Linked DNA regions of Thermosphaera aggregans. The protein of the gene in region 2 interacts with the protein of the main gene of each other region in a pairwise test. Links are inferred from orthologs where the notes say so. Each region holds a gene or a part of one and is shown on either strand. Other genes may lie near its edges. The genes, in order: IMZ38_RS02130 and IMZ38_RS00080.

Region 1 (14,475 bases), 350 kb from region 2 along the record:
GCAGCTTCGAGGCAAGGGCCAGGGCTATAATGAATGTGATTGACAAGGTTGAGAAGGAGACCGGTGAGAGGAAGGCTTGGTTTGCAAACATAACAGCCGATGTGAGAGAGATGGAGAAGAGGCTTAGGCTGGTGGCTGACTACGGGAACCCCTACGTCATGGTTGACGTGGTAGTGTCCGGCTGGGGTGTTCTAAACTATATCAGGGATCTCGCAGAGGAGTACGGGCTAGCCGTTCACGCTCACAGAGCAATGCACGCATCCTTCACGAGAAACCCGTCCCATGGAATATCCATGTTCGTGCTGGCAAAGCTTTACAGGGTTATCGGGGTTGACCAGCTCCACGTTGGAACAGCGGGCGCTGGGAAGCTTGAGGGCGGAAAACTCGACGTTGTAAGGTGTGCGAGAATATTAAGAGAGGAGAGGTTCACGCCGGATCCGGAGGACCGGTTCCACCTCCCCCAGGACATGCACCATATCAAGCCGGCAATGCCTGTCTCCTCAGGCGGGTTACACCCAGGGAACCTGCCTCCCGTGATCGAGGCGTTGGGGACTAACATAGTGCTCCAGGTGGGGGGCGGGGTGGTTGGACACCCTGATGGACCTAGGGCCGGCGCAATGGCTGTTAGACAAGCGCTCGAAGCCGTTGTGAAAGGGATACCTCTCGACGAATACGCTGAATCACACAGGGAGCTTGCCCGGGCCCTGGAGAAATGGGGGTTTGTTAAACCAATATAGTTTTTTAACTCTCCTGGTAAACGTATGCAATATCTCCTATTACCAAGTAGTATTTCCTATCCTGTTCGGAATATATGACTGGCGCGTCAACCCTCCTAGCCAGCGCGTCAAAATCCTCTGCACTCTCCACGATGACTGTTTTAAACCGGTACTCGTCTACACGTGCTTTCACAATCCTTCTCTTAAACTTCTTCCCTCCCTGTGTTTTGAACACCCCGTAAGACCTGAGGGAGGTGTAACCCATTACCGCTGCCAGCAAGCCGGTGGTTAGTGTTGAAATGGTTGCCACGCTTCTAACAGTGGATACTCTAACGCTAAATCCTAATGGGAGGGTCATCGTGTTTTCAATGGTTTTCTTAACTTCTTCACCGTAGGATGAGGTCAAACCGCCTGTAGATATTTCCAGGAGATTGTATATCTTGTTGATGCTTAGCGCTATAAAAGGTTTCAACTCGTAGGAAGCGTTAACCCCTGTAGAGTATGCGGCATGAATCCTGAGGCTCAAAGTAGTGTTTGCGTCAAACCTCCACGAGCTTACCCGAACCTCCTTGTCTATAGCGTCCACTAAGCCTTCCAGCTCGCTGATGTTGAAGGAGCCTTTAACCACAACCCCCTCGCCCGTCTCAAGGATCTCGGGGGTTATTGCGAAGCTTTTACTCCACGTTGAAGTAGTTATTAAGAGGGCAGGTTCAACACTGTACGTAATGCTTGAAACCGGGCCTTTCGCTGTGTTATTGTACACTGCCCAGGATAAGTTGAAGACATAATCAACTTTCTCCGCCAGGGAAAGGTAGACTGTTGAATAGGTCACCACAGTCGCGTAATCATATATTAGCGAGGGCTTGACGAGAACGCTGTAGTAGGGTTGGGAATTGATATCCGCTGTCTTGTACGAGTTCTTGTAGGTAATGTAGGGCTGAAGCCTATAGCTCTCGGCGAGGTAGAAAGCACTGGTAGCAAAGACCAGGATAGACACAACTGTGAGAAGTAAGAGGAGGCTTTTAACAACCTTCCCTGAGAATAAGCGGTTTCTAGATAGGATTTTGCTCAAAACAATACAACTCCTTTCACAACATGGTAAACGTAAACAAGGGATAATAAAGCAAGCATCAGGGATACTAGTGATGAGAAGCTGCGTAGAAAACCCAATAGAATAACTGTCGGCAACCCTACCAGCGGGATCACGGCTATAACTTTTCCAACAATGCTACCGCTGCAAGCCCACAAAGGATCGGGGCTTTCATTAGCATCCCCCCTTGTTACGAAGCAGTTGTTGCCTGATGGCTCAACGATCCGGTGAACAATAAGGCTTGAGTCCCCGGTGAAAACAATGACATCCCCTGTTTTCAGCTCGCCGGGTGAAACCGGTATTGCTACAACAACATCTCCAATATTGATTGAGGGAGTCATGCTGCCACTGCCCACTGCTAGCAGTCTCACCCCGAGGAGGAAGGAGCCGAGTAGTAAAATCGATAGCGCGATAAGCATGATTGAGAAGATTTTTGAAGAAGGTTTTCGAGCACGATATCCTGCAGGGACCGGGGCAGGCTTAGCCAGGGCGTACAGGGATCCTGAGAGCAGAATAGTCTGCAATGTTAATGTGAGAACACTTGTAAGAAGAGATGTAGAGGCAGGTATGACAGGGGATAGGTAGAAGAGACTAGCATAGGTTAATGCGTTCAATAACGAGGTTTTAAACCCGTACCTCCACGCTATGATCGATAAAACCGTGCTGTATGATGCAAAGGCAAGGTATTTTATAACCCAGTTTAAACCGGAGGGCACGCCCTCGAAAACATACGCGTATATGACTGCTAAGGGGAGTGCTGAAACAGCTGTGGCAAAAACAGAGTGGGAGTGTAAACGGGTTTTCACCGTGAGGAGGATTCTGGAAGACTCCGTGAAAAACACAGCTGTTAAAACCAGCATAGTCCTCAAGGCGAGCGTGAGAGGCGTTAAAAGTAAAGTGTTTAATCCAAACCCCCATATCAAGCCTGCTACTAGGAAAGATGCCAGGTATATAATCAAGGATAGAGCGTTGAAAGAATGCGACAAGTCCTCGCTCAACCCTTTCAGGTAGGAATAGTTCACGCTAAAACCTATAAGAAAAATCACTGAAGGAATTAAGTAGTATGCGTTACTGTAAAGCATTTTGCCCGTGAACAGAATAATTAGGGCTGAAAAGACTAGGGAGAAATATATGAATTGGATGTTTTCGATAAAAAAAGATCTGCTCATTTACACGCGCCTCGCAGGGGCTACTCTGGCCCTTGGATTGGGGTAACTGTGGACGGAGTATAATACTCGTTCCAAGCTATCGCGTCAAAGTATATTGTGAATGAGAGCGAAGCTCCCTGTGGAGCTGTCTGCAGTATTGTCAAATCGAAGCTTATGTCTGCTGACTGACAAGGATGTAGTTGCTTCCCGAAGTTGTCTCCCCACCATACTAGTATGTCGGGGTTTCCATCACCGTCCAAGTCAACTTCAACGCCTTGCTGCAGCTCACCCTCGTTTATCTCATAGTATTCGTGTCCGTCGAAGACAACTCTCCATATTTTCAAAGGTATTGTCCCATCATTGTGTACTTTGAAAGCTATGTGAGTATAGTACCATGGGTAAACGTTCACTAGGGTAACATTCATTGTGTCATAGTCTCCATCGCCGTCAGAATCTATTAGGGTGACGCTAGTGCACCCCACGTCCTTGTCGAGCTGGATGGCGCCTGGCATTGGGAGAAGGCTTGCGTTCCAGTCGTTCCCTTTGAACATTCCATAGCCCGGCGGAAGACCGCATGCGTCCAGCCAGATAGTTGGACCAGGCACGATCTCCCAATCAAGCTCTCCTGTTGACACGTAGCTGTTTGCTTTCAAGCTGTCAGTCCACATGGCTAGTCCTACGAGGACTGACACCCCTACGAGCGCTATGCTTAACATATACATTATGCTTTTATTCATTTGAATACACCTTATTACGTTGTTACGCTATGGTTTAATGCTTGCTATGAGCAAGCATTTCTCTCTGAAAAACTATGGAACCTCGTTCCACTGTGCGAACGTGAATTCCAGTTCGAACGAGTATGTTGTTAGCTCTTCGGCTTCCTGGTTCACAATTATGTGTATCCCTATAGGCAGGGATTCGCCTGGATGTATCTGAGTGTCCTCTGGAATGTCTAGGTAAACCGTCAATGGTTCCTCATCGTACTGTAGATTAGTATAGTTCAATAGTTTAACAGGTATCGTTCCAATATTACCAGCGTATAGTGTTATGAACGGTGCATAACCGGGGTATGCGTTGACCAGTGTGATGTTAACCTTGATAACGTTTTGCTCGTCATCGTAGATCTCCGGCGTTACAATGCACTGCGCTACATTCTTACCTTCCTCGTTATGGAAGGGTTCGCCAGCCTGGGGGTCTGGGCCCTGGTCCGAACACGTCCACTCGGTCCAGGCAACTCTTACCTCGCCAGTCTCGATATAAGTGTTTATCCACAATGTCTCCATCCACATAGCTGTTGCCACTCCTAGAGCTAGGAGCATTAACCCTATGAAGGTTAAGCCCATTATAGTTGATATAGATTTCATACATTACACCTTTCGGTTTGGGTTATTGTAAGCAGCTTTTAAAACACTAGTGCAGAAGTATTATGTATTAACCATATGTATTAACTATACATATTAAACCACTATTATCCTAACCCTTCTCTCCGGAGAATTGGATGAGGCTAGCCTTTCAACTACATCTTGTATTCTCTTGTTTCTCAAAACAATCAATAAGGGCATGCCCGTGTCGTCTGAGACAAGCAGTGAGTACGCGAGATTTCGAATTAAATACTGGGAGACAACTGCCTCGTTTAAAGATACTAGAAGGTGTTCAACACCCCCGTATCCCACTGTGAGGTGGATGTATGTTAACCCGGTTTTACCTATCACCGACCTGTAGGAAACCGTGAACTCCTGCGAGCCCATGGTCTTCTTGAAAACATCCCTGTAGAAGACGAGCTCGTCGCTCAGCAAATCCCTCTTACTGTTCAATACATCGTTGATGTTTTTCAACTTTTCAAGAAGTTCTATCCCTTTAGGGGTGATCGCGTACGCTATGTTCCTGTTATCTTCAAACCTTTCTACAAGACCGAGCTTTACCATCCACTCCAGGTACTTGTTAAGATTGCTACTGTTCAGGTTTGAGGCATAGAGGATATGGGTTTTAAGAGCTTTCTCCTCTCTTGCTATATAGTCTAGGATTTTTTCAACTATGTCGATTCGCGTTCTATTACTCAAGCATTAAACCTTCGTTAATCATTTAAATAATAAATGCATTTATCTACCTATAAAGCTTCCGTATATCTAATACATTTTAAAAAAGAAGTTAGTTATTTTTTATGAGAAATTGTTTAATCAACCATCACAGTGTATTTTAATAACCTGAAACTATCTCCACAGTGATCTCAGCATTGCTCAGCCCGAGCTCTACATAGAGCCATGCAACCATTTTATAACCTGGCTTAACCAGCACAGGATACCCTGCTAGGTAACCGTTCACGGGTAGGTCAGAGCACCTAACCCCTCCCCAGTAGGGCATGTAGCCTATGCCTGTTTTAACAGGCTCATATAGGTATGATATTGGGGTTAACTCGTATTCTCCTGAAGTATCGTTGATCTTGACCTCTATGTTCTCCAAGTAGAGGCTGGCTTCCTTATTATTCTCTATTACCAGCCCTATCCACAAGTATTCAACAACCCTGCTTCCAATAAGTATGTGTAAGGTGTCGTTGCTTGGCGACAAGAATGTTAAATCATAGCCTAGGCATCCATCACATCTGTAGCGTGCGAAAACCTTCCAGGACCCTATCTCCAAATACCCGGGGAACATGTGGATGTAGACGTTGGCTTTCAAAGTATCGCTCCATAAGCCATACCCGACGCCTATTAGTAGGATTGAAAGCAGGAACATCATGACTATGAAAACGTTTGTCAAAATACAAACACCTTGGTTTAAGATCACGCTTCAACTATTAATAAAGCAAGCGTATCTTTCATACATATGGATAGTACTCATCCTGGTTGAAACATGTTCCAGGACAGAAAGCACGCGACTGTTAGCAGTAATTACTCATTTCCTAGTAGCTGGGGCAAAGATATTTATTGGAATATGTTTCAAGTTTAAATTAGGGTTTAACCATGCCTAGACGGTGCTGTCATCGCTGGGGACGGTATAGGGTTAGGGCGCAGGTCGAGAGTAGCCTGGGCGTCACGGATATTTTCTACCTGCCTGTGAAGCCCGTTGCCGGCTTCAACCCGGGTGAGTGCGTTGAGATCTATGATTTCGAGATCGAGGCTTTCTCACTGGTTCACTACCAGGGTTTAACCACGGACGAGGCCTCGGAGAGGTTGAAGCTGTCTAAAACAACTTTTTGGCGAATACTAGAGCAGGCAAGGTTTAAGCTGGCTAAAGCGCTCATCGAGCATAAGCCTATTAGGGTTGTTTCGTCGAAACAGGAGTCGGGAGGGTCGAGTCCGTAGATTGAAATATGTTTCTTATTTCAGCGGAAAAATCCTTAAATATATAAAGGTATTTGAAACATATTTCTAATACGGTGTAAAAATGGATTGGCGTTGGATAAGGTCTTGGAAACCACATCCTGGAAAAGGGCCGTGGAGCAATCTACCACCCTGGGAGAGACCAGGCTGGTATTTCGGAAGAGGATGGTGCAGGCTGTGGACCACTACTCCGCTTCCACCGGTAAGCAACGAGGATGAGGCAAAGTATCTGGAGGAGCTGAGGAAATACCTAACCGAAGTCGTCTTGAAGGAAATAGATAAGAGGCTTGAAGAGCTCAGGAATAGGGAGGCAGGGTTGAAATGAGCAGTGAGTCCTCTAGCATTCAACCATTCATGGTAGCCGCGCCAGTGGTAAAGGTTGGGAGCGAGTACTATTTAACCCCTCACTTTGGGCGGGCGCCCTTCTTCGCCATAGTTCAGGTAGCAGGGAATGATTACAGGATTCTAGAGATTATTGAGAACCCCCATGTAAGGCATGAGCATGGCAGGGGGAGCAGGGTGATAGAGATGCTGACTTCACGGGGCGTAGACTCCGTAATAGTGCTCGGAATAGGTTATGGAGCATTCCGCTTGCTAAGGGAGAGCGGTGTTAAAATATACTATGTGCCGGTGGAGGGTGCTACGGGAAGCTTGGTGCCGCTTGGCAAAGCTGTTGAAATGTTCGTGAACAAACAGTTGGAGGAAGCATTAGAGCCCAGGGAGCTTGATTAATAAAATTCTGCTCGAATCGATCACCTAAACTCGAACTGGCTCAGCATTTTCAACCTTCCTCCTTAAACGCTTGATTAAAAATGCTACTGCCGCAGCCAGTATTAAGGCGAGACCTGCGATCACTATGTAGGGTATCCAGCTGTACATCTTGATCAGGAATATGCTGGTATCCACGAGCTCTATCTTAACACGGCTTACAATAACATCGCTGGACTCCTGCTCAAGCACTGTTAAAACACCCCTGGTGTAAGAGACTCTTGCACCATCGCTTGTCGTGTACTTGCCCGTGTACGAAGGATTTATCAACACCTCCTTAGACTCAGGGGTGAGGGCTGAAACATCTCTTTCAATATTTGTTGAAAACGTAAACCCGAGAAGCAGGAGTGCTGAGATTAATTGGCATTTCTGCTCATCGCCTTTCTCAAGATTTTCAAGCGCTAGAGAATACTTGACAATAGTGCCGTTAACATCCTTAACTGTGAGCCTGATCCTGTACACGCACTCGGTTCCTCCAATATTCAGGGACGCCCTGTAGGAGGCCCAGTCTCCCTGGTGGTATACAACGTTCTCAGCGTTCACTGAGACCGTTGCAGAAACTGTGAGCAATATTGCGAACAGGGTAATTGTAAGCTTAAACCATGCATGCCTCACTGGTAGACACCCAGCATTATTAACAGGCAACGTACATAAAAAGTGTTTCCAGAACTGAACACTATCGTATCTTTTTATCAAACCATCACTGATCTGCGTTGTTCCCCCACTCTGCATGGATAGGGAAGTTGTCTATCTCTTAATCTCAAACAAGCCCTGTGTTAACCTGGTTTTAAACCATAACATGATATTCGATAATTGGTTGTGGCATGTTTGTGGGAAAAGTTTATTAGTAAAACAAAACAAGTATCAACCATTAAAGGAGGCCTTATCAATGTACTATTTAGTGAAGACTAGGCTACTCCTACTACTCCTCCTACTAATAGGTCTCACGGCTCTCGGATGCGCAAGAATAACCCACGGTAGAACCATTAATGTACCAGGCGACTATCCCGAGATTCAAGCAGCCGTTGACAACGCTGAGAGAGGAGACATCATAATAGTCTCAAGAGGGGTGTACATGGGTTTCACAGTATCGAAGAGCTTAACGATAATTGGCACAAGCCCTGCCGAGGTAGTTGTAAATGGTAGAATAGTTGTTGAAGCAGATGACGTTCACATCTCTTCTCTAAAGGTTTTACTGGAAAACCCTACTTCAGGCCTCGACTCAGCGGTAAAGTTGTTTGGCAGGGGGATAGTTCTAGCCAACATCATCGTAGAGAGCGGTGCTAGCGGTGTTCAAGTGGGTGATGCAAGCCGCACGGAGGGGGTAGTCTCCCTGGAATCTGTTCAAATAAGCGCCGGCGGGGCTGAGACATACGGTACTCCCTCAGGCGTGTGGGGGGTGTGCAATAGTTTAACAATAACCTACTCAACAATACAGGTGTCAAACGGCATAGGCGTGTCAGGTTGCGGCAACACCGATATATTTTCAAGCAGTATCTCTGCAGGAAAGACGGCCTTGAAGATTGGAGCCGGAACGGTTAAATCATCCGTAATATCTTCCACAAACGAGAACGCAGTAACGCTCACGGGATCAAACGCGTTTGTAGAGGAGAACGAGATAACGGGGAAGATAGGGATTGATATACCTCAAACATCTTTAAGCAGCAACGAGATTAGAGGAAATAAGATAACAGGGAGTGACATAGGAGTTAGATTGGTTGGAAGATATAATATCATCCACCACAACACCATCAGCGGAAACCACGCGATCCAGCTACACGGTGACTATAATCAAATATCATACAACTACTTATCAGGCGGTAGAGGTGTTCACGCGGCTAACGGGCATGGAAACACCATATCCTTCAACCTAGTAAACATGACAGGCTGGGTTGGCATTTACATGTCAGAGTATACTTCGGAAAACCTCATATTCGGCAACACGTTTTGGTACTGCTACAACTATAACGCCGCGGATGACAGCGGGTTCAACCAGTGGTACCTGGAGAATGAGACACATAGAGTAGGGAACTACTGGTATGATCACACGGGTCCGGATGCCGACTCCGATGGAATAGTTGACCAACCTTACATCATTCCCTCTTCAACAGGTAAGCAATCAGTCGACAAGTATCCATTGGCGAACCCCATCATCCCACCATACGCATCGCTAACTGCTACCACGTCGAGCACCACCACCCTAACAACTTATTCGCCGACGACCACTAGCACGGAAACCTCTCAGACAAGTATGACGGAACAGGAGGCCCCAGGTGGTGAAACAATAACATATGTTGCAATATCCGCTATAATTCTGCTAATGCTAGCCCTGATCCTCTTGTTTAAAAAAGTGAGAAGATAGTTTAAATAGCCCTAGACACGTTTTCACGTCTAGGGCCTTTCTTGAATGCTTAAGCGTTAAACCAGCATAGGTTAACGGCAATTAACTTCCCTCGGGGTGAATACGTTTACCTATTATGAGCGATAATGACAAAGTCGTGGCCCCTTAACGATTTCATCTCGACATGGTTATTGCTGGAAGCTTCCCTGAACAATTTTCCTACACAGTCTGAAACATCTGCCTCCTCCCCTGTAAGGTTGAACAACCCGGTAACTTTATCCCCTTGCAACCATCTCTCCACAACCAGTACTTTATCGTTGCAGAGCCATGTCCGTGTGAAGCCATACCTCACTGCTGTGTGTTTCCTGCGTGTTTCAACAGCTTCAAGATAGGTGGTGAGAACCTCCTCATCCCATTCTCTACGATCCCACTTCATGAGCCTCCTGTTGTCCGGGTCGTTCCCCCCTTCAAGCCCTACCTCATCCCCGTAGTATATTGCCAGGGAACCCGGGAGAATGTTCAACAGGTTTATCAACAGCTTCAGCAACGTCTTATCTTTTTTCACTAGTTCAATGATTCTCGGAGTGTCGTGTGAGCCTAGGAGGTTGTAGAGCATGGTGGCTTGGTAGACGGGGTGGGAGGCTAGGATCTCCCCGATTTTCGCAACCATTTCCCGAGGGCTGAGATCGCCCTTAACAAGCGTTCCCAGGAGGATGTATCTGAGCCAGTAGTTCATGTAGGAGTCCATGTAATCCCTGTAAAGGAACGGGTGGTCGCATACCTCGCCGATGATGACGACATCCTTTGAATTCTTCTTAACAGCCCTGTAGAAGGCTTGCATCCAAGTATCCATTACACCGTGCGCAACATCTATTCTAAAGCCTCTGACGCCTCTCCCAATCCATGATTCGGCTACGTGGATGAAATACTTTAGGGTCTCAGGGTTTTCATGGTTAATCCTGGGCATTGCCCAGACAGTGTAGAAGGCCTCGTAGAAAGGCCTCCTATACCCTGCTCTAAAAATTAGGTTCCTTAACCCTTGATAATTGCATTCCTCAATCAACTTGACAGCCTGGCTTAAGAAGTCCTGGCTGGGTTTTTCAAGAAAGATGAACCAGTCCCAGTAGTCGGATTTCTCACGCCTGGTGAGAGCGTCCCGGAAAAACTGGTGGCAAACCCCCATATGGTGGAGTGTGATGTCAAGAACTATTTTTATGCCCTTCTCCTCGGCTTTCCTGACAAGCTCTTCGAAATCCTCAATTGAGCCGAGGTAGGGGTCAACGCCAAGGTAGTCTTTAACATCATACCTGTGGTAGCTACCGGCTGGAAATATTGGGGTTAGATAAATAGCCTCGGCTCCGAGGCTGACAACGTGGTCGAGCTTCTCCGTAACACCTTTCAAATCCCCGCCTAAATACCCGTGGCTCCTAGGAGCGGTGTCAGGCACTTTTACAGGGGGATCGTTTGACCGGTCGGCGTTGTAGAAGCTGTCGACGAAGATGTGGTAGTACACTGCGCCCATGTACCACGCTGGCTTGTCGAAGCCTTTAATATCGCCTGTGTAAACCTGAATAGGCTGCACCCTCTCCCCTACCCCGTTAAAACCATACGAGAACTCCTCCCCAGGGGCCTCGAGCCTGAAATAGTATGTGATGGCTTTCCCAGGCTTCTCCACAGGGACGTTGTGTTCGAAAACCTTCTCAAACCCTGTCTCATAAACCACCGACGCATCGTATTCTTCATTATTGACGACCAGTATGGATTTCAAAACCTTAACACCGGTTCTAAGCCTGAAAACATAGTGGTCGAGATGCCTGTGCAGGAATACTTCATCATTCTCATCGTGAACCACGTAATCCCTCGGATCCACGGGCGGCTTCAACTCCAGCCTACTCCCTTTGAAAGCGTTCTCCTCCAGCGTCATAACGTTTGGAAGGAGGATTGTATCCGGGTTTTCAGGGTCTAGGATGTTGGTGAAATCGTTGTCCACGACGAACCCGTAGCCATATACTCCTGGAAACAGCTCAAGAACAGTGAAACCCCTGCCCCCTTTCTTGGCAAGCCTTTTGAAGCCTGGGAACCAGCTTGTGAAATTACCTACCAGGTATATTCTCCTAGCGTTCTCGGGCCATTCACGGGAAAACTCTACTAGGAACCCTCTGGCACGCCCACTACTTATCATCCTCCGCCCTAGGAGCCTGAACAATCCCATCACTCCTGGCAATTTTAAGCTGTCAAAGTAATTCATATTCATCAACGGTAATTAAACGTTTAACTATAAACCAGTATACCCTCTAACAATATGTCAACGCTTCAATAATGTTTAACAATGACCTCTGGAAACCAGGGAGGCCCGTCATTATCTGGGAGTAAGGCAGCGCCGGGGGCGGGATTTGAACCCGCGCGGGCGTGCGCCCACTGGCTCTCAAGGCCAGCCCCTTAGACCGCTCGGGCACCCCGGCTCCTATTATGGTTCTAGGTATAGGAGAATATAACCTTTTTTACTACGGGCTTCAACAACCCTGTAGGTCTCCGCCGCCTTTCTCCTCAGGTAGTCACCTCCTCTGGCTAGAACAAACTGTGCGAACCCTCCCGGCGCTAAATGGTTAGCCGCTCCCAGCACTATTTCCTCAACAATCCTCATGCCTGCTGACAAGGGAGGGTTGGAGTATATCGCGTTGAAAACCTTATCCTTTACAGGCTCATACCTGTCTCCCTGCAGGATTAAAACCCTGTCCCTAACCCTGTTTAACACCGCGTTGTGCTCGGCTGTTTTAACGGCAAGCGGGTTCACATCTGTCATGTAAACCCTGAGCCTCGGGTTGAGCTTAGCTAGCACAATACCTATCACGCCGTACCCGCATCCGACATCTAAAACCTCTCCCTCAGCAGGGGTTTTGATGTTTTCAAGCAGGAGCCTCGTCCCCTCGTCCACCTGCTTGCCCGAGAAAAGGCTCGTGTATGAGACGAACTCGAAAGTGTGCCCGTGTATTGTGAAGGGGATTAAAACCTTCTCTCCGGGTTTACCGGGCTTGAAATAATGCATTAGCTAGCCCTTTCCACCGGTCTTCCAGAACCTGGGGTACACGCCAGTAGGCATTAAAACCCTCTTCGTCTTTGCAACTATGCCTTTCTCCATCGAAGCTATTTCGCGAGCATTCTTCAACGCCTTGGCCAGGGCGACCAGTTCTCCCTTAAGCGTGAAAACAGCCACGGTAGCCCCTGCTGAAACGTTCTCGGTAAGCCTTACCACGCCGGGGGCTGCTAGGCTTGCTCCGTGAGCGATCGCGTCAACAGCTAAGTCATTGATCACTATCTTAGGAAGGTGTGTCACCGCTGTCTCAACTGGCAGGATTATTCTTCTAAGCATCCTCTCATCTTTTTCAAACCTCCAGAGGTACAGTGCCTCGCTGACATCCTGGAGTTTTACAAGTGTTTCATCCTCCCTGTAGGGGCCTGTCCTCGTCCTCCTCAACTCCCTCATGTGAGCCCCTACCCCGGTGTATAACCCAATATCGTGCGCGAGCTTTCTCATGTATGTTCCAGGATCGCATGAAGCCTTGACGAGAGCGAACCTGTCCTTGAAGTCGATGAGCTCTATCTCGTGAATCCTCCTGGTTCTCAAAACTCTTTTCACGCTTGACCTGAGGGGCGGTCTCTGATATATTTCGCCGGTGAAGTATTTCAATGCTTCAGTAAGCTTCCCGATCTCCACGTCCCCGTGGAACTGTATCACCATCACGTACTCCTTAACCGAGTGGACGACGTTGCCAATAACCTTTGTGCTATTGTCCAGCCCTACCGGTAAGACACCGGTCACCTTGGGGTTTCCCCGCCCCGCGCGGGCTCTAGGGTACCCCCGTGACCGGCTTTGTCAATGTTGAACAGCTTCTTAACCCATGCTACAACCTCGTGGCTGGTTGGGCCCGGAGGCTTATCCAGGTTTATCACGCCGTACGATATGTGTTCTTCAATGCTTCTCTCGTACGGGAGCTTCCCGTGTGAAGGGTCTGTTTCAACATCTCTGAGGATTATCCACTTATTCTCGTAGCCGGCTTTCCTGGTTATGTAGTCTATAAACTCCACGCCTTTAGCGGCTAAGCTCATAAAACATGAACACCTTGTAAACAAAATATTTTGTTAACAGCTTAAATAGGAGAGAGCTTTGGCTTAACAACCTGTGTCATAAAGTCTGTTAAGCCTGAGGTGCCGATGGCTTTTAAAACATCCTCGTCGCTAGCGCCTTTCGGGATGTTCACGATCTTGTCGGTTGGCTCAATATGCTTTATATTGGTCTTCCTCCTCCTAACCCCGGTTAAGGACTTGGGGCCTGTCACGATTACGAAGTTTTCATCAACAATGTCGACAACCACGCATTTACGTCCAGCCTCCCTACCAGCAACCTTAACACATATCCTGCCTATTTCAATAGCCGGCATGGGTAAACACCTCTATATATCTCCTAATCGTTTAACCACGATCTCCCTTTAAAACCTTATCTATAACAGTCCTAATGATCTGAAAGGCCTCGTCAACCCCTATTATCTTTGTATTGATTACGACGTCGAAGATGGATAGGTCGTCGAGGTCTATGCCGTAAAACTCCATGAACCTTTTCCTCTGTGCGTTCTCCCTGATAATTGTCTCCCTGTAAGCCTTCTCCAAGGGTATGTTATCCCTGCCTGCAATCCTGAGGATCCTGAGAGATACTGGCGCGGTAACAAGTATTTTAACATCCATCATGTCCGAGACAATCCATGCTGAGAGATGCCCGTCCAGTACGATGTTGTCCTCCCTGGCAACCTCCATGGTCCTCCTATCTATTTCCAAGTCTATCCTTGGATCCTTCACGGCCAGCAGGCTGAGCTCCTCAAGGGATAGCCCCCTGGATCTCGCGTACTCCCTGAATATCTCGCCCGCGGAGAAGTATTTCAACCCGTAGTGCTCCGCAATCTTCTTAGCCTGAGTAGTCTTCCCGCTACCCGGGGGGCCGCTGACCGCTATTCTAACCAAGACCCGTGGCACTCTCCTTTAGAGTTGGGACAAGGCTGGCTGAGCCGCTACAGCTGCGCTCTAACCGCTTCCCTCAGCC
Region 2 (14,438 bases):
AGCAAGATAGGCCCCGCAACGAGAAGCGGCCTCTACGCGGCAAGGTTCATGAACAGCTGGATCCAGGCGAAACTGGTTAAACAACCACTCGCGAGGTGAGCTTGATGAGTCTGGATAACCCATCCACATCCCCTCAAAGATACCTTAGGATAATAGACATAGGAACGTGCATAGGATGCGGAGCATGCGAAGCAGCATGCGACTTCATCCATGAAGGAAAACCATACATCAAGGTCTACAGGACCTCTCTAGGCCTTGAAATACCGGTTTCATGCCTCCACTGCGCTAAAGCCCCATGCATAGACGTGTGTCCAACGGGAGCCATGACAAGGGATAAGGAAGGGGCTGTATACGTTATAGCGAGCAAGTGCATAGGCTGCATGGCATGCCTGTACGCATGCCCGTTCGGCATACCGCAGCTTGACAAGGCGCTGAGAATATCCACGAAGTGCGACCTGTGCTCGGATCAAAGGAAGAAAGGGCTTGAGCCAGGCTGCAGCTCCCTGTGCCCGACGGGGGCGATAGTGTACTCCGCTGAACCTGTAGTGTTCGACATAGCTAAGAAGAAGACTGCTGAATCCTGGGCTAAGGCAAGGTATGAATCCCTTAAGTAGCCAAGGGATTTCTATGGATTTGTTAACAGCAATCTTTTTCTACATCCTAGGTGCGGTTTTGTTCCTCCTACCCAGTTTCAAGAAGAGTTTTTCACCCGCCCAGGTTATTCCTTTAAAAGTCTTCTCCGCGATCTTTTTAACCATTAGTGTTTACGGCTTACACGCTAATGGAGCGCTCGATGCTTTCGGAGCCGTGCTAGCGGTCTCAACCATTGCCTCGGGGAGCATAATCTCCATCTACGCTTACGACTACTTCAGAATCAACAACTACTCGCCAACAGCCAGCACCCTGCTCGACCTCTTAATACTGTGTTTAACCACGACATATGCCTCGTTCAACATACTAGCCCTCGCCACTTTCTGGACAATATCCGAAGTCCTCGCATACGCTTTAATAAAGGAAGGAGAAGAGCACTCGTACGAGGGCTCCCTCACCTCTAGCAGGGGCTTCATATTCACTTCAACGCTAACTTTCGAGGTAACAGTCTTCACCATGATCATTACATCGGTACTGCTGGTCGCAGGTGCGATGAGTTTTCAAAACCTTTTAAAAAGCTTCACAGACCTCGCAACCGTTAAGACAATGGTACCCGCATACCTTATACCCTTGCTGATAGCGGGGTTCGTGACCAAGGCCGCAACAGTACCGTTGCACTTCTGGCTTCCAAGCGCACACTCCGCTGCCCCATCCCCTGCTTCAGCGCTTTTAAGCGGTGTCATGACGCCGCTGGGCTTCCTAGGCTTGTACAGGGTTGTAAGCCTGGTTGACTTTGGAGAGTACGAGCCTATCATAGCTTTCTACCTGATAGTTTCCGGAATATTCTCAATAATCTACGGCGGGTTGCAAGCTACTCAGCAAAGAGATGGCAAGAAGATGCTGGCATACGCGACGATATCGACCAACGGGTTCATAAGCCTAGTATTCGCCCTATACCTCTTATACCCGGGCGAGTACGTCTTCCTGGCCTTGCTGACATCAATAGTAATGCACACAGCCTACAAGACCACCTTGTTCGCTGAAATGGGTTTAGTAGAGTATGCTTACGGCAGCAGGTACATTCACGGGCTACACGGGGTCTCAACAATCATGCCGGTATCCTCTATAGGAGGGTTGCTAGCCGTTTTCACCATGCTTGGGATCCCCGGAACCATCGGGTTCACCTCGAAGTTTCTAAGCATTTACGCGATCCTTTACCAGGGCTTAGACTTGGCTAAAACAATCATCCTGCTGGGGATAGCGTTCTACATTGCAACAACTATATCAATAAGCATAAACTACTTCAAAATATACCTGAGGAAGGGGAAGGGAGTGCTCCAGCCTGTTAACAATGTTGACTTGAAACCCCAGCTTGCTATCCTCGCGCTTGGAACGCTCAACGTTCTCTACAATCTCACAATACTGATATCAGGATTCTCCACAATAGCCCTTGTGGTATCGTTCACCATGATGATACCTGTCCTAGTAGCAACATTGTTCTCAGTCGCGTTCAGAGGGGTGAGCCCGCGTGAACATGCTGGTTAAAACATACGTTATACTTGCCATCCTGCTCCCAGTCACGGGAGCCCTGATAGTGGACTCCTACCCCAGGCTTTCAAAAGTTTTAAGAATACTCGGATTCCTCATCCCCGGGCTCTTCTTCCTCGTAGGAATGATAGAGCTTTTATGGTTCCAGCCGTATTTCATGCTTCTCTCCACAATAGCAGCTGTAGGCTTAACCCTCCACACCGAGGGCTACTACAAGGTAATCTACGGTAAGGTGATGTATCAGCAACTGGTAATGGACACCATGCTCTCCCTGATCATACTGTTGTTCTCCTCTGAAACCCTTATCGAAGCAATAACTCTCTGGATAGTTCTAGAACTGGTCTCAGTCCTCCTAATACTGATGGAGAAAGGCTATGAGAACTACCCTGTGGCGATAAAATACCTTGTCTTCTGCGCCACCCCGGGCGATATCTCAATACTATCTATATGGGTGCTTGCCTCCCAGAAATACGGCTTCATAGAGTCCCTGCTAACCCCGTTCACCGAGCTCTCCGCTACCAGCATGAGCGTTGGAATTCTCGAATCACTAATCCTAGTCATAGGATTCCTCACCAAGCTCGGCCAATTCCCCCTGCACTCATGGCTCCCAACAGCACACTACCACGCGCCCTCCCCAGGCTCATCCGTGATAAGCGGGTTGCTATTGAAAATGGGTGCTTTCTCACTCTTCATAGTAATTTCAATGTTCAGCCTCAACCCTGCAGTATTCTACATCATGATGGCGCAGGGCATTATAACATCCGTGTACGGCTACTTAATGACCACTGTTCAAACAGACGTTAAAAGAGTGATAGTGTACAGCTCACTAGGGCACATGGGCGTTGTTACAATGCTGTTCGCACTCTACGGCTTGGTCAGAGAGCCCATCATACAGACATTGATAGTCGTATACGTCGTGTATCACGGCATAGCCAAGGCCTTGGGCTTCGTAAACATTTCAATAATGGAGCAGCTCGCGAACACTCACGAGCTCTACAAGCTAGGCTTCCTAGGCCTTGTCTCGCCGAACGCGCTCAACATAGCCTTCCTAACATTCCTCAACCTAGCTGGCTTCCCGCCAACCCCCGGCTTCATTGTGAAATTCCTCCTGATACTCACCACGCTCTCCCTTGTTCTAACAGGGAGTTTGCTAGCCCTCCCAGTGCTCGCTATAATCAGCTTCTCAACCGTGATAACCGTGATATACATGAGCAAGTTCATAGCAGCCTACACTTCATCCATTAAGCCACCGCTGAAAATCCCGCCTGAAAACCTCAACAACCCCGAGCTGGTTGGAGACTACTTCCTATCCTTCTTCACAATAGTACTCTCCTACCTCCTGCTCTCCGTTTTCCCAGCTGACTTCTGGATTTACACACTCCTAATAATCATCGCTTTAACAACCCCGTTAACCATATTAATATGTGTGCGAAACCTGAGAGAGATTAGAGAGGAGAAGCAGCAGTGGTTATCGGGTGTTGAAGCATGAGCTCGGCTAAAGGAAGCGCGATGCGGTGGTTTGAGAAGCTGCTGGAGAAAACCCTTCACAGAGGTAAGGGCTCGCGGGCAGACCTGCTTAGAGGAATACTACAGTACTCTATAAACATGGGTGACGCGTTCTTCATTAAACTAGGATACGTGGTAAACAAGCTGTCCATCATTCTCAACAAGATTCAAATAACAATGATAGAGTCCATGATAATGGCATCCCTCTGGTTCGGGCTGATCGCGATCTTGATAATCTGGCTTGTAACATACATGGCTTGAGGTGAGCATGTGTTCGAGATAATACTGGTAGGGATCGTGTCGGCCGTGATGCTTATACTACCCTTACTGCTCGACGGGTTGGAGAGGAAGGTTAAAGCAACTATTCAAACACGAATAGGACCTCCCGTAACTCAAACACTATACGACTTCCTCAAACTCATGGGCAAGGAGGTTAAACCCTTCACGGGCTCCGCCTTAGCCACCTACATGGTGTTGCTAACCATAATTCTACAGCTCTCATCACTGATTGCTCTAAACTACTTCATCATCGTGGAGAGGAGTTTTCAAATCCTGTTCACAGGGCTAGCTTTATTCCTGGTTGCTCAAGCATCAAGCACTATGACACCCCTCCTCGTTCCAAACCCGTTTTCACAGATAGGAGGTTATAGAGAAGTTGTTGTCTCCCTTGTGAACGAGTTTACAATGATAATTTCTGTTGGGGTTATCTCCTTCATACTGGGAGGGGGAGCCGCCTACCCATATACTTACATAGGGCTTTTATCCGCCATGATAACATTGTTTGTAACGAGCTACGTGAGCACCGGGCGCCCGCCCTTCGACATTGCTGAAGCAGAGGTTGAGCTTGCATCAGGGGTTTTCGTAGAGTTCAGCGGACCCTTGCTCGCAGCCTATGTTTACGCCTTGTTGAGTAGGAGGCTCCTTGCGAAAATGGTTCCCCTCGCGATCATTCTGCAAGCCTTAACCAGCCCAGGGCTCCTGACACCCCTCATCCTACTACCGCTAATAATTGTAATGTGGGTTATCTACGGTGTTGCCGCCACGGTGGTTGGGAGGACTAGGATAGATCTTGCTCCTGCAAGCCTTCTCAAGCTTTATATACCTTTAATGGCATTGTCTATAACAGGGTTATTGATAGGTGTTTATTATGCTTAAAGATCCTTCTACAATAGATAAATACGTAAAACTAGCGGAATCCGCCGGCGCATCGATAACCGTGGACGGTGACACAGTCCACATAGTATCCAAGCCGGAGCACCTCCCCGGGTTAGCTGGAAAGCTCTTCAACGAGTTTAAATGCGTTCACAGAACCTGTGTTGCAACCGATGAACGACCCTTAAACGGCTTCTTCTCACTCACCCATCTTTTCACAGACGACGCCAACGGCTTGTACATTACTTTGAAAACCTATCTGGAGGGAGACAAGCCCAGGGCGCCGAGCATTGTTGACCAGGTCCCTGCTGCAGACTGGTGTGAAATGGAGGCGCGGGACCTGGTTGGAATAGAGTTCGAGGGCAGGAGCGCCTACAGGCTTGTCCTACCGCCCGGCTGGCCCTCAGAGGTCTACCCGTTGAGGAAGGATTTCCAGTACGATAAACGCCCAAACATGATTCCCGTGAGCGAGAAGGTGTCGGTTACCGAGGAATCCTCGACTGTGCCAGTGGGGCCGTACCATCCCGCGCTCCACGAGCCCGAGTACTTCGAGCTGTATGTTGAAGGAGAGAGAGTGGTCGACGTCAAGTACAGAGGTTTCCACGTTCACAGAGGTATTGAGAAGCTTGGAGAGTCGAGGATGACTTACCAGCAGGTAAACTTCCTAGCTGAGAGAATATGCGGGATATGCGGGTTTGAACACAGCACTTGCTACGCTCTCGCGGTTGAGAAGGCTGCTAAGCTCGACGTCCCCGAGAGAGCCCAGTTCATCAGGAGCATAATCCTAGAGGTTGAAAGGCTTCACAGCCACCTCCTCTGGCTCGGCGTGGCCTTCCACCTAGTGGGTTACGACGCAGGCTTCATGCACATGTGGAGGATTCGCGAGAAAGTAATGTATCTTTCAGAATACCTCACAGGGAGCAGGAAAACCTACGGGATAAACCTTGTCGGGGGAGTGAGGAAGGATATTAACGAGGAGAAGAAGTCAAAGATCCTGGAGACCCTGGAGACTCTTGAGAAAGAGTTCAAGGAGCTAGTAGAGGTAGCGGTCTCCGTGCCCCAGGTTAAGCGGAGGCTGACCGGGACCGGTATCCTACCGAAAGAGGATGCTGTCAAGCTGGGGGTTGAAGGCCCTGTTGCAAGAGCTTCAGGCATAGATAGAGACGCTAGAAGAGACCTGCCCTATGCTGCTTACAAGCATGTATCTTTCAAAGTACCAGTCTACACTGAGGGAGACAACATGGCGAGAGCCCTGGTAAGGGTTGACGAAACTTTAGAGTCTATCTCGATGATAAAGCAACTCCTCGACCAGATACCGAAGGGCCCGATACGTCTCGAGGAATTCGACATTCCCCCAGGTAGAATAGGAGTCCAAGTCGTTGAAGCCCCGAGAGGAGGCGATATCCACTTCGTGATAACCGGCGAGGGCAAGCCATACAGGTGGAGGGTTAGAGCTCCAACATACAACAACATCCCTGCTTTAAAAGTGATGCTGAGGGATCAGCCCTTGGCTGATGCCCCGTTGACAATAGCAAGTATTGACCCATGCTTCTCCTGCACAGACAGGGTTGTAGTGGTAAAGGAGGATGGATCCGTGCTCAAGCTCAACCTGACACAGGGTGTTAAACTATGAGTGAAAAGCTCAAGCCGGCTAAGCTCATAGTAATAGCTACTAAATCGGGAAGAGTAACCAAGAAGTATCCTTACGAGGAGCCTCTCGTATCCCCTGATTTCAGAGGGTTAATAGAGATAGATGAGAGCAAGTGCATTGGATGTGGAGCCTGCGTTAACGCGTGCCCGCCTAACGCTCTCCAGTTGATTAGTGATAAGGAAACCACTGTAATCCGCTACTTCATAGGGAGGTGTATCTTCTGCTGGAGATGTATCGACGTCTGCCCCGTAGGCGCTATTAAAGGGACAAGGAAGTTCGAGCTAGCCACAGATGATGCTTCAGACCTCTACGTGCACGTGGTTCACAAGAGAGCTAAGTGTGAAACATGTGATAGAGAAGGAGGGACTCAGAAAATGCTGTACTACGTGGTGGAGAAGTCGCCGGTCACTGAGGAATACCTTAACGACTGCCCTGACTGCAGGAAGAAATCCTTCGTAGAGTCGGTAGCCAAGAGAAGAACAGGTGGTGTTAGTGAGTAAGTTTTTAAAGAAAAGCCTCTGGGTTTTCCACCTCAACACAGGAAGCTGCAACGCTTGTGATATTGAAATACTCGACGTTCTAACACCCTTTCACGATGCTGAGAGATTCGGGGTGAAGCTTGTAACCTCACCCAGGCATGCTGACGTCATACTTCTAACAGGTCCGATAACGCTTGAAGCTCTCCCGAAAGTAGTCAACGCGATAGAGGCTGCTCCAAGACCCAGGGTTGTAATAGCGCTCGGCTCTTGCGGAGTAGGGGGAGGTATCTGGCATGATACTTATTCAACGATAGGAGGGATTAAAGGGCTTCAGAAAATCCTCGAGGAGAAGGGTGTTAAGGTTGACGCTTTCTACTATGTTCCAGGATGCCCTATAAGGCCTGAAGCCATACTGTACGCTGTTGCAATGTTCAAGGGCCTTGTATCGAAGAAGGTTAAGAGCGAGATCAAGCATGCAGAGTGAGAAAGCCCAGGTATACCTGTGCAAGTACACGTACTATGAGACACCGTTTTCAAGACACTTCATTAGTGGTGTAGCGAACTGTATTGAATGGGGCAGTATTGGTCTAGACGAACTCAGGAAAATCCTCGCGGTAGAACACTACGAGGTTTTGATGAGAGAGGGGCAGGTAATCCTGACCGAGCCGAGATATTACGGGGCTTTAACAGGACAGGAGTATAGTGGAAGAGAATACATAGTGCTCAAGTTGATTAAAAAGTAGTTTTCAAGAAACCAATGCTTAATCCAAGAACAGTTACAAAAGTTCCAATTATACCGCTGGAATCAGGCTTCTCCTCGTTAACTATTATTGAGAAAACCCTCCCAACAACAGGGGCTATGAGTGTAGGGAGGGCTGAAACCTGAACACCTCCTATGCTTAAAGCTTTAATGAACAAAGCCATCCCTAGTCCAAAGCTTAAACCTCCAGCTAAAAAGCCAAGGATGAATCCTTTTCGAGAAAACGATTCCTTAACAACCCGCGACCCCTTAATACTTGATGCAAGAGTGAAAACATACAGGTTTCTCACCACGGTTAGGAAGAAGGGATCCCCGTGCAGGGTGGCAAGCCTTGAGAAAATAGTGCTGAAACCCCAGAAAACGGCTGTGAGAAAAGCCGATAAGTACTCTCTTCTACTTGAAACACTCCCATAACCCCTGTATATCAAGCTCACGCCGAAAACCGCTAGCAGGGTCCCTATCAGGATGTGGTAGTCAGGGGTTTCGCCTAGAATTAAGATGGAGATGAATTCTGCTACGAAAACATACATGTAGCCTATGGTTATAGCGTTCCCGCCGCCTATGCCCCTGATAGCTTTAACGTAGAAAATATCCCCGAGAAAGGGGCCGGATAAGGCGCTTAGAAATATTATCAGCAACCCTGTGAAATCCGCTTGATACGTTGGAGAAATCGTGAAAGTGATGATCAACGTGAGGAGAAACGCGTAGAAAGCTCTCACACCGTTAACAGTGACCGTGTCTAAGCCTTCCCCATACTTTTTAATCACCACAGGGTTAAACCCCCAGAGCACCCCGGCGATCAGTCCGTAAATCATCGGCAGCATTGAGTACCCCTTTATTCATCAAAACAGGGATGCGTTAAAATAAATTACCAGTTTCAGAAGCGCCGGTGGAGAACCGCCTTGAGGGCGTTAAAACACATCGAAGCCTTTAACCCGTTATCAACCAGGGGCGGGAGCCTCCTGGAGTGCTTAAGGCTGGATCTCTGAAAACTTTATAAGCACAGTAAGTAATGGTATTCTAGATTGGAGAAGGGCGTGCAGAGAGCCCGTGACCCGGGTTCAAATCCCGGCGGCGGCGCTCTCTCAATTCTTACACTTTGAAAAACAGGTGTAAAGCACGAGGATTTCTTTGAAACATTGAAAAGGGGAGAAGGGCGTGCGACAGGCCCGCATACTAGGCCGGGCTATACTACGGCGGCATACACAGTTTGATATATCTTCAGTAGGAGCTTTTAAATTTTAACCATTAAACTGGAAGCAGGAATCCTGGAAGCTATACTGGGACATAGTAGGGTTTCTCATCTAGTTTAAGTACACCGCTAAGCTTCTTCATCTTAACCCTGTACTCCACGTACTTGTCCTCCGGGCTGAACCTCGGCGGGTGAGGGACCACTAGTTCTGACCCGCACACCGGGCACTTAGAAGCTGATAAAGTATATCTACCGCATCGCGGGCACTTTCTCATCAACCAGTTCAAGCCTTCTCCTCCTCAATACTTAACTCTATGTGATTGCTTCTGCAACACTTCTCCAGCGTTTCAACAACCTCCGCCATGAGGGTTTCAGCGGATTTATAATCCTGCGAGTACAGGTCTATAACATATCTTGGGGAGCCGGTCACGTATATCTCGTGCTTCACGTTTTTCCCGTTTAAAACCTCAGAGACCTCTCCGAGACACTTTCTTATCCTTTCAACACCGTCAGGAGTTATGGAGCGCATGACCAGTATTCTCCTAACCCTGACCTCCTTAACCTTTACATGCTTCCCTGCCTCCTTTATAAGAGCGTCAACCCATTCCTGCGGAACCCCCGCTTTCAACAGTACCTGAGGCCCTGTGGAAACAGCCTCCTCGATAGCGTACATCGGGTCCCCGTAGGCATCCTCTAGCCGCCAGATAACCTCCCTGTACGCGTCTTCAATCTTCTTTCCAACCTGCTGGGCGACAATCTCCGTTATCTTGCAAGCCTTCACATATCTTTTCCACCATAGAAGCTTCCTCTTCCTCTCATTATCCGCTACCTTCTTAAGCGAGACATCTACCTCCTTCTTCCTCCTATCAACCCTGATCACTTTCACAACAATCTTCTGCCCCTCCCTCACAACCTCCCTGATATCTCTAACCCATTTCGAAGCAACCTCGCTCCACGGGAGGAATGCTTTCAGCCCATTATACTCGTCCAGTGTTACGTAGGCACCGTAGTCAAAAACCTCTACCACTGTGCCTATAACGTAATCACCCACGTTCGGCAACTCCTGCCTAGCTATCGGCATTTCAAAACACCCCGCTTAAACCACTAACGTTTAATCTGTATATTAAAACAGCATAATTAACCTCATATGAATAGTATGATACTGTTACCGAGTAGACTGGTTTAGCGGAGACGTTGACTAGTTCAAAATACTTTAACGTGCTTGAAAGCTTGCTCTGACTATACAGGACGTTGTAGACGTTGAAACCTGCCTTGGACAAGCCGTCAACGATTACTGCGGCAAGCAGTGTTTCACCGCCTTTAGTGTTCCAGGCTAGTGGAACCTCGTAAACAGTCCTGCCAACACCAGTATTAATGAACTCCAAGTACGACTTGTTCATCAGTGACGAGTATACTGGAAGCCTGTACAAATCCCCTGCCGCGGCATAGTAAGGTAGCTGTACCCCATACAGGGAGGAAACTCCTGGAATTACTGCTCCAAGATACGCGTTATTGGATTTACCGCCTGTGAGGCCTATGCTGAAAGCTGTTGAAACAACCAGGTAGATTGTTGAAACCCCGGTTGTTTCAGAAATATTCTTCAATATTTTCACAGCCGTTAACTCATCGCTCAACAATACCCATGACGTAAGCCTCTTGTAGCTTACATCGCTCAACGGGGTTGACAAAACCTTAACGCCACCTTCACCGCCAACATATCCGAGCACCCACCATGAGTAATCCCAGTAGGAGACTACGAGGACGCCGCCGCTTGTGCTTGACAAGTTTGTTTTCAACGCCTCCAGCGCTGAAGCCCATGCGCTCTCGTTTAAAAGCTTCTCTCCAACGCCCAGGTAGAGGTCCATGTCTGCTAAGTAGATGCTTGGCTTAGCCGCCATTACTGATGCTGAGTAGACAGCGTTTGCTGCTACGCCGCCAGCCAGAATCATTATTGAAAGCGCTGCAAACAGTATTCTCCTCCTGAAATTCTCAACGATCATTGATGAAGTAAACAGTGAAGCAAGCGTGATCCCTACTAACGGTGCCAGGAATACTAGGGATAGAAGCGCAGATGTGGGATCCACGTAAGGGAGGACAAGGCCGAGGAGGAATCCTACAGGGAAAACCGTCCTGTCAAACCCTCTCCCTGCTAGGATCTCGCTTCTGGAAAACACTATCAACCCCATCAAGCTGAAAATACCGAGGATCCCGTAGTCTATGACAGGGTTAAATCTCCGAGAGAATATTTCCGCGTAACCCGTTAACAACCCTGTTTTCAACAAATATATTGATAGAAGGGTTGAAAAGATCGCGAGGAACAATGCCGCGAAGAATTTAACGCTTGCTTTCTCAAAGCTCTTATAGGATAATCCTGCAAGTATAATGGGGGCTCCAAGCCAGATAATCCCCAGCATACATATGCTTGCCAAGTAGCTTGTCCCAAGGAAGAGTACTGGGATAGCATAGGCTGCTAACCAGGCTGTTAAACCATGAATGCAGAGTGAAGGCTCCTTCTCATAAAGAAGCGCTAATAGAAATGCAACGCCAGTAACCACTGACAACGCCCATGAGCCAGGGTAGAGCGTTAGCGCAAGCCCGTAGACGGCGGTCACGGCGATAAGAATTATCTTCCTCCTCGTGGACAAGTATAGGGCTGTAAGCGCTACAGCCAGCAATCCTGTGAACACCCAGGCTGGGAACCCGTAGTTGCTGGGCTTAAACCAGTATATGAAAACCGGGGACGTGGAGAGGAGCAGTGTTGAAAACCCCGCGATGAAAGCATCCTTGAAAACCAGGAAATAAAGAAGGAATGCTGATAGGAGGAGGGACATCCCGCCTATCAATGCTAGTTCCATGGGCTGAATCCTTAAGGCGTTGACAGCGTAGTACACTGTTTTCAACACCCATGCGCAGGCATTGTGGAATGCCCCGCAATAATCTTCGAGACTACCCGAGGTCTTAGCGTAAGACACTATCCAGGCTGCAGCATCGTCTGGAATGTTCTGGTAAGCAGGGTTAAACATGAATGCAAGGTAAACATACAGTGTTGCAGAGACTATTAGCAAAGCAATGCCTGCGACAAACCTAGCGTTCATTCAACCACCATTTCTAACTGCTTACTTTATTCACAGGTCTGTCAAGTAATAAAGATTTTTATTCAAAGCAGGAGATACTTGGAACCGTGGAGATGTTGATGAAGGATCGCTTTAGAAAAGAGCTGTACTCGCATCTCGTCGAATACGATGTCGTACTAGATAAGGCGAGAAAATACTCCCTCATACTCGCAGGAGTATCCACCGTTGCTGTGCTAGGGAACTGGGTCTACAACATCATGAACCTCCAGTACTTCAACCCGAACAGTGCCACACAGCTAATAGCGATTTCAATACTGTACTCATCACTAATCCTGTTCTCCGCAGCAATCGGCTTCATACTGCCACACTTCTCAACCTATGTGAGGCCAAGGGTTTTCAAGGAGATGAAAGATGAGAGAATCCGGGTCCTGCTTCAAACATCCATGCTCATAATACTGTCAATCACTCTGGCTATAACCTTCTTCATAGCTTACAGCTTCTACGCGCAAGTTGTTTAAAACTAACCAACGTTATCTGAATACTCTACGATAGGGTGTTTCAACGTTACTAAGCAGTCTTGAAGAACCCCCTTAACCAACTGAGCCTGGGTAAGCAGGGCTATGTCGCCTTTACGGAAAACACTGTCGTCAAGCCTGCAGTCGCTTGTGAATAAAACCAAGTACTTGTTGCCGAGCACAATGTTTTTCGCGGACAGTATAGCCTGCTCAGCCTTAACCAGTCTCTTAGCAAGCTCCAGCACTTCTCTATCGAAGGATTCTGGCAATTCCTCACCTCCCAATACTGTTTTAACAACCCTCGTCCTCGACAACATTTCAGCGTCCTGCTCCAAGTTTGCAACCATGTCTCTAACAATGACCCTAGACCTGGCATCACCCACGTCTAACCCTAGAAACGCCTTCTCAACCAACCCCCTGACTTCTCCAATCCTGCTAGAAGGTATTACTTGAATGTTCCTGGAAAACATTTCATCTCTGATTAAACGTATCAACGGGCTACTCAAGCCTTAACCTCCAAGGATTTTATATTATATAAATGCGCCAAGCCCTTTAAAACCACATACAACGCGTCCTCTGCATCCAGTTCCATTTTAACCCCTTTGCGAAGATCAATCCTGTTTCCATATATTGGTAAGCCTGGAAAATCAACCAGCGGGGTTACCGAGATTTTCCCCTTGAACGGGGAGAGGTCCTTGTACGTGAAATCCATGAACTTAGAGACATCGCTTACTTCAACAATCTTCAACCCTGATTTACAGTTCAAGCTCCCAACGAACCTGGAAAGCCTTGACAAGTCCATGGTTACAACCTTATCTATCGACACGCAAACGCTTTGCAACATGATTGAGAGCTCGTCCACGCTTATAGTGAATACTTCCTCATTCCTCAACCTATCCTTCCGTAGGATACCGGCTTTCTCAGCCTCAAGCTTCACCCTTCTCCTCAACCCATACTCCACGTTGGAGAATACGACTCTTTCCTCCCTCTTAAACCGGTAGGTGGGGAAAACCCTTTCTTGGTCAAGGTTTTCACATGAAACATAGTCAGCAATCAGCCTTCTCTCTTCGCTGTTTAAAGTAAGCACTGACTCATCGGATACTCTAACGTGGAAGCCTCTGTTACCGGAGAAGAAGATTTTCACATCCTTAAAGCCCAGGTCGCTCGTTAATATGTCCTTGAGCTTGACAGCTTCTTCAAGAGCCCTCCTAACGCAATCCCATGATAACAGGGGGATTTCCAAAGGCTTGCCGCCGCTCTTGCACGAGTCAGGCTTAACATCGTAAACCTGGTTATCCTTGATGCAGACGTAGTATGATTCGCCGCAACCCTGGTACTTGTCAGCGTCGATATCGAATATCAGCTCCGAGCCCAGCCACCCCTTAGCCTCCATGGGCTGTGCTGAAGGGTTCTCGTAAAGTGCGGAGGAGTAGTAGAGGTGGAGAGGGGTCTTCTTACTCAAAATATACTCGTACAACCTGTCCATGTAGGCGAAAGAAAGATGTCTCAGGTAAGCCCCATCCTCAAGGCTTTCAAGAGCTATTTCCCTCTTATGAATCTCGGGAGGAGGTTGTAATGGACGCTTCTTGTAGTAGCTCCTTATAATGTTCCTTAAAACAATACTACTCTGATCTCGGAGCGACATAGAATGTCAGCTTGCCCTCTTGAGGTAAGCCGTACTCGAGTTTGATAGGTGCATCATTGCCAAGCTCTATGTAAACATACTCTGAAACCTGGGCGGCAGCCGTTATGTTGACCAGGTAGTCTACTGTGAAGCTGGAGGTAGAGTGTGAAGCTGCCTCGAACTCTAGAAGGGCGCCGCTCGCAACTGAAAGCTCCACCTCTGCCTCGGCAATATCGCCGGATGCTTTAACAATGATCTTCTCCTCCTCAGGAACTGCTTCAAAAACGATTGTATCGCTAATAGGCTCCATTTCTTTTACAACGTCTTTGAGAATCTTGGGAAGCAT

Evidence for each region.
Region 1: the proteins of IMZ38_RS00080 (region 2) and IMZ38_RS02130 interact in binary tests that used the Methanocaldococcus jannaschii proteins (3 or more experiments, as listed by UniProt). The link is inferred for Thermosphaera aggregans from one-to-one orthologs.

Annotation. Positions count from the first base shown.
Region 1 is NZ_CP063144.1:362,369-376,843, reverse strand. Bases 11,319-14,305 are described here. They hold IMZ38_RS02130 (RNA-guided pseudouridylation complex pseudouridine synthase subunit Cbf5), read right to left. Parts: upstream 13,204-14,305; coding sequence 12,433-13,203; downstream 11,319-12,432. Other genes in these bases: cmk ((d)CMP kinase), read right to left, coding at 13,854-14,305; IMZ38_RS02125 (50S ribosomal protein L14e), read right to left, coding at 13,532-13,822; IMZ38_RS07300 (tRNA pseudouridine synthase A), read right to left, coding at 13,200-13,490; IMZ38_RS02135 (class I SAM-dependent methyltransferase), read right to left, coding at 11,851-12,429; IMZ38_RS02145 (glycoside hydrolase family 13 protein), read right to left, coding at 11,319-11,589. Outside these bases: rbcL (type III ribulose-bisphosphate carboxylase), read left to right, coding at 1-737; IMZ38_RS02200 (hypothetical protein), read right to left, coding at 742-1,788; IMZ38_RS02195 (signal peptidase I), read right to left, coding at 1,785-2,828; IMZ38_RS02190 (hypothetical protein), read right to left, coding at 2,996-3,691; IMZ38_RS02185 (hypothetical protein), read right to left, coding at 3,764-4,318; IMZ38_RS02180 (winged helix-turn-helix domain-containing protein), read right to left, coding at 4,412-5,014; IMZ38_RS02175 (hypothetical protein), read right to left, coding at 5,151-5,711; IMZ38_RS02170 (DUF134 domain-containing protein), read left to right, coding at 5,915-6,256; IMZ38_RS02165 (DUF5320 domain-containing protein), read left to right, coding at 6,339-6,599; IMZ38_RS02160 (NifB/NifX family molybdenum-iron cluster-binding protein), read left to right, coding at 6,596-7,006; IMZ38_RS02155 (hypothetical protein), read right to left, coding at 7,031-7,657; IMZ38_RS02150 (right-handed parallel beta-helix repeat-containing protein), read left to right, coding at 7,773-9,404; more of IMZ38_RS02145, read right to left, coding at 9,511-11,318; more of cmk, read right to left, coding at 14,306-14,396; IMZ38_RS02115 (50S ribosomal protein L34e), read right to left, coding at 14,444-14,475. UniProt on the Methanocaldococcus jannaschii protein: Could be responsible for synthesis of pseudouridine from uracil-55 in the psi GC loop of transfer RNAs.
Region 2 is NZ_CP063144.1:6,767-21,204, forward strand. The notes cover bases 7,565-10,514. They hold IMZ38_RS00080 (RNA-protein complex protein Nop10), read right to left. Parts: upstream 9,167-10,514; coding sequence 8,963-9,166; downstream 7,565-8,962. Other genes in these bases: IMZ38_RS00070 (hypothetical protein), read left to right, coding at 7,565-7,670; IMZ38_RS00075 (DMT family transporter), read right to left, coding at 7,660-8,511; IMZ38_RS00085 (translation initiation factor IF-2 subunit alpha), read right to left, coding at 9,163-9,960; IMZ38_RS00090 (hypothetical protein), read right to left, coding at 9,962-10,514. In the rest of the region: IMZ38_RS00025 (FAD-dependent oxidoreductase), read left to right, coding at 1-99; IMZ38_RS00030 (4Fe-4S dicluster domain-containing protein), read left to right, coding at 105-614; IMZ38_RS00035 (complex I subunit 5 family protein), read left to right, coding at 628-2,136; IMZ38_RS00040 (proton-conducting transporter transmembrane domain-containing protein), read left to right, coding at 2,126-3,628; IMZ38_RS00045 (hypothetical protein), read left to right, coding at 3,625-3,906; IMZ38_RS00050 (NADH-quinone oxidoreductase subunit H), read left to right, coding at 3,916-4,800; IMZ38_RS00055 (hydrogenase large subunit), read left to right, coding at 4,793-6,430; IMZ38_RS00060 (4Fe-4S binding protein), read left to right, coding at 6,427-6,948; IMZ38_RS00065 (NADH-quinone oxidoreductase subunit B family protein), read left to right, coding at 6,941-7,411; more of IMZ38_RS00070, read left to right, coding at 7,401-7,564; more of IMZ38_RS00090, read right to left, coding at 10,515-11,974; IMZ38_RS00095 (hypothetical protein), read left to right, coding at 12,073-12,471; IMZ38_RS00100 (hypothetical protein), read right to left, coding at 12,474-12,962; IMZ38_RS00105 (DNA primase small subunit domain-containing protein), read right to left, coding at 12,971-14,113; pcn (proliferating cell nuclear antigen (pcna)), read right to left, coding at 14,091-14,438. UniProt on the Methanocaldococcus jannaschii protein: Involved in ribosome biogenesis; more specifically in 18S rRNA pseudouridylation and in cleavage of pre-rRNA.